2 regions of the Streptomyces sp. NPDC006552 genome follow, and region 1 is predicted to be linked to the other one. Evidence: riboswitches for the same ligand, from Rfam matches in the RefSeq annotation. Region 1 holds a riboswitch; the other holds the start of a gene.
What was found. A riboswitch is a leader RNA that binds a small molecule or an ion and turns the genes downstream of it on or off. The one in region 1 is predicted to bind cyclic di-AMP.
Positions count from the first base shown of each region.

Region 1 (2,195 bases):
GCGTGGCGTTCGACGCCAGGTAGTCCGCCTCGATGGCGTCGCGCTCCACGCCGACGGCGAGCAGCGTCACCGCGATCGACAGGCCCGCGCGGTCCTTGCCGGCCGCGCAGTGCATGAGGGCGGGCGTGCTGTCCTCGGCGAGCGCGTGCAGGACGCGGCTGTGCTCCGCGGTGCGCCGCGAGATGATCGCGCGGTACGACGTGATCATGCGGTTCGCCGCGCGGCCCTGGGAGAGCAGGGCGCGCAGCTGGTCTATGTCACCGTCGCGGACCATCTGCCAGAACTCGGCGCCGTCCGCCGGGTCGGTCAGCGGCAGGTTCACGTTGCGCGTCCCGGGCAGGGCGACGTCGGCGCCCTCCAGGCGCTGGTCGGCGGCGTTGCGGAAGTCGAAGACCGTGTGCAGGCCGAGCCCCGCGAGGAACGCGGCGTCCTCGGCGGTGGCGTGGGCGAGGTGGCCGCTGCGGAAGAGCACACCCGGGCGCACGCGCCGGCCGTCCACGGTCGGCAGACCGCCCACGTCACGGAAGTTGCGCACTCCGGACAGCTCGGGCTCGGTGGACGGGACGTGCTGCGTCACAGGGGGCTCCTCGCGATCGGGTCACCGGCGTTCCTCGCCGGCGAACGCGGTCCTGACGATACGACATGAGTTCCCGAGGCAACCTTCTGTCCGTTTCGGACCTTTTATTAATAACCATCCATAAATAAAAGGGCATTGGGTGGTTCGCGTGAGCAGGCTCATAACCGTGACGGCCCGTAGCGGCCGTCCCGAATTCTCGCGGCGGAAATTCCCGGAAGGTAAGGGCTGGGCAAAGCGCCGTTATCCACGCAGGGTGACACGGCGAACTCCCGGACGATCAAGAAAGCAACCCCGCCGGTGAATTCGGCGCTTGTCGCCGTCTTGTCGACCGGCTTACTGTCGCCCTTCCATCCGGACGGAACGCCTAATCCTGCCGCCGCCCGGATTCCCACCATGACGACCCGTGACGGCAGGAACGGGGGACCCACAGGCAGGACGCCGCCGGGAATTCCCCATGCGGCTAGGGGTGAAGCCGAATCCGTCCGCGGGTCCGGCCGGGCAGCTCCAGCCCGAACCCGACAGCTCACCTCGTAGGCGACGGAGAGGAAAAGCGCCATGCCCGCCAAGGGAAAGCACCGCCGTTCCACGACCCAGCGCCTCACCCGCGCCGCCGCCGTCGCCTCGGCCGGCGGGGCCGCGCTCGCCCTGCCGCTGATCGGCGCCACCGGCGCCCACGCGGCGACCGGCGACGCCGCCCCGGCCGCCACGACGTACACGGTCAAGGCCGGTGACACGCTCGCGAAGATCGCCGCCGCGCAGCACGTCGACGGCGGCTGGCAGAAGCTGTACGAGGCCAACAAGAAGGTCGTCGGCGCCGACGCGGGCCTCATCAAGCCCGGCCAGCAGCTCACGCTCGAGGGCGCGGCCCCGGCTGCCGCCACCACGACGAGCACCGCCACCGCCGACTACGTGAAGCCGGTCGACGGACCCGTCGGCACGGCGTACCACGCCTCCGGCTCCTCGTGGTCCAGCGGCTACCACACCGGCACCGACTTCGTGGTCTCCACCGGTACCGCCGTCAAGGCCGTCGGCGCCGGCACCGTCGTCTCCGCCGGCTGGGACGGCAGCTACGGCAACGAGGTCGTCATCAAGCACGCCGACGGCGACTACTCGCAGTACGCCCACCTGTCCTCGATCGGCGTCTCGGCCGGGCAGACCGTCACCGCCGGCCAGCAGATCGGCCTCTCCGGGGCCACCGGCAACGTCACCGGACCGCACCTGCACTTCGAGATCCGCACCTCGCCGCAGTACGGCTCCGACATCGACCCGCTGACGTACCTGCGCGACCACGGCGTCACCCTCTGAGCCACGCGCGATCCTTGCGGCGCCCGGGGTTATTCCCCGGGCGCCGCGTGCGTTTTCTCACCCCACGTCAACCCCTGGTTACGTTGGCGTAGGTCACACGCCGAGGTGAAAGATGTGTGGTCGTGGCAAACGAATCGAGATCACTCGGCAGCGGCACGATTCGGTCCTACGCGGCGGTGGGGGACAGCTTCACCGAAGGCGTCGGGGACCCCGGACCCGACGGCAGTTACGTAGGCTGGGCGGACCGGCTCGCCGTCCTCCTGGACGATCGCGTCGCCGAGGACACCTTCCAGTACGCGAACCTCGCCGTGCG
Region 1 is NZ_JBEXOS010000003.1:124,197-126,391, reverse strand. Features, by position in the region: gene ABZY33_RS03060 (tyrosine-protein phosphatase) at 1-577, opposite strand, end outside; cyclic di-AMP (ydaO/yuaA leader) riboswitch at 962-1,127, shown strand; gene ABZY33_RS03055 (LysM peptidoglycan-binding domain-containing M23 family metallopeptidase) at 1,133-1,882, shown strand; gene ABZY33_RS03050 (SGNH/GDSL hydrolase family protein) at 2,005-2,195, shown strand, end outside.

Region 2 (2,195 bases), on a different contig from region 1:
CGAAGTCCTCCTCGTCGATCAGCTCGTTCTTCAGGTTCGAGATCTTGGCGCTGAAGGACTTCGGCGGGAACTTCTTCGGGTCCAGGTCCAGGTCGCGGCAGACCAGGGCCATGAGCCGCTTGCTGTCGGCCGCGTCGTAGATCGAGAACGACGAGGTGAACCCGAGCTTCTTGGACTCGCGGCGCAGGATGCGCACGCACGCGCTGTGGAAGGTGGAGACCCACATCGCGTTCGCCCGCGGGCCCACCAGGGCCTCGACGCGCTCCTTCATCTCGCCCGCGGCCTTGTTCGTGAAGGTGATCGCGAGGATCTGGCCGGGGTGGACGCCGCGCTCGGCCAGCAGGTAGGCGATGCGGTGGGTGAGGACGCGGGTCTTGCCGGAGCCGGCGCCCGCGACGATGAGCAGCGGGGAGCCGCCGTGCACGACGGCCGCCCGCTGGTTCTCGTTCAGCCCGTCGAGCAGGGCCGCCGGGTCCAGGGCGGGGCGGGGCGCGCCGCCGCGGTAGTAGGCGTCCCGGGCCGGAGGCACGTCGAACTTCCCGCCGAACAGGTCGTCCGGGATCGGCTCGGGCTCCGGTCCGTCGTGCTCGCTGTCGGGCGGCGGCGGGGGGCCCTCGGTCCGGTTCTGGAGGCCCGCCAGGAAGCTGTCGTCAAAGAGGCTGCTCATCGCCTCACGAGTCTAGGCGGCCGCACCGACACCCCGCCCCCACCTTCCCCACACTGCCCATATCGGCAGGTCAGCGGCGTCTCCCGGCCGAGGGACCGAAGGGCGCACCCACAGTGACCGAGCGGACGCGATGGGTGCGACAACTGCCCGGTGTCGCCAAGGTCACGAAAATGTATCGGGCATATCGACCAGCAACCTTCACAGCGGCGACACGAGTTGGCTACGGTGCTGCGCGGGCGGCCCGTCCCCCCGCCGCGAACACCGCGGCGAACGAGCAGCCCCCGCCGAGTCCCGTACGCCGTGAGGCAGGGAACCGGGGACCCACCGAGAACTTGGGGTGAGTCGGCGCAGCCGCCCGTCAGCACGAGGGGCGGCGGCCGTAGGGCAGCCTTCCGTACGCCCGAACCCGTCAGCTAACCCGGTAGGCGGACCACGGAAGGAGTCGCCTCCTTGGCGTCGCACCGCAAGCCGCGTGCCCGGTCCCGGATGACCGGCGGCCTTCGCACCACCCCCGCGGTCGGGATCACGACCGTCGCCCTCACCTCGGTGGCCCTCCTCTCGCAGAGCGCCCAGGCGGCCCCCGCCCGGCCGGACCGGCCGAACCTGGCAGAGGTGCAGAAGAAGGTCGACAGCCTGTACCGGCAGGCTGAGGTCGCCACGCAGAAGTACAACTCCGCCAAGGAGCAGACCGACGGCAAGAAGAAGCAGGTCGACCGCCTCCTCGACGACATCGCGCAGCGCACCGAGAAGCTGAACTCGGCCCGCCAGGAGCTGGGCCGGTTCGCCGCCCAGCAGTACCGTTCGGGCGGGATCGGCGACACGGCGACGATGTTCCTCGCGGACGACCCCGAGGACTACTTCGCGCAGAACCGGCTGATGAGCCGCATGACCGCCGACCAGAAGCACGCGGTCGACGACTACCAGAAGCAGCAGCTCAGCACCGCGAAGAAGCGCACCGAGGCGCAGGAGAGCCTCCAGCAGCTCACGTCCTCGCAGACCGACCTGAAGACCTCCAAGCAGAGCGTGCAGACGAAGCTGGCCGACGCCCGCCGGCTGCTGTCGAAGCTGACCGCCGAGGAGAAGCGGCGGCTCGCGGCGATCGAGAAGAAGAAGGAAGCGGCGGCCCGCAAGAAGGCCGCCGATCTCGCCGCCCGGCAGAAGGCGGAGGAGGAGAAGCAGCAGGCGGCCGAGGAGAGCGCCGGGCAGCAGGCCGGCTCCGGCTCGTCCGGCGGCGGTACCACGGAGGCGCCGGCCGGCGGCTCCTCCGGATACGCGGCCAAGGCCGCCAGGGCGCTCGCCTACGCCAAGTCCCAGGAGGGCAAGCCGTACGTGTGGGGCGCCACGGGTCCGGACTCCTACGACTGCTCGGGCCTGACCCAGGCGGCCTGGAAGGCGGCCGGCATCACCTTGCCGCGCACCACGTGGGACCAGGTGGAGGCCGGCACGACGATCCCGCTCTCGTCGATCCAACCGGGCGACCTGGTGTTCTTCTACGACGACATCAGCCACGTCGGCCTGTACCTCGGCG
Region 2 is NZ_JBEXOS010000001.1:41,086-43,280, reverse strand. Features, by position in the region: gene pcrA (DNA helicase PcrA) at 1-667, opposite strand, end outside; cyclic di-AMP (ydaO/yuaA leader) riboswitch at 940-1,111, shown strand; gene ABZY33_RS00165 (NlpC/P60 family protein) at 1,154-2,195, shown strand, end outside.
Region 2: another riboswitch for cyclic di-AMP. It lies ahead of ABZY33_RS00165 (NlpC/P60 family protein); the one in region 1 lies ahead of ABZY33_RS03055 (LysM peptidoglycan-binding domain-containing M23 family metallopeptidase).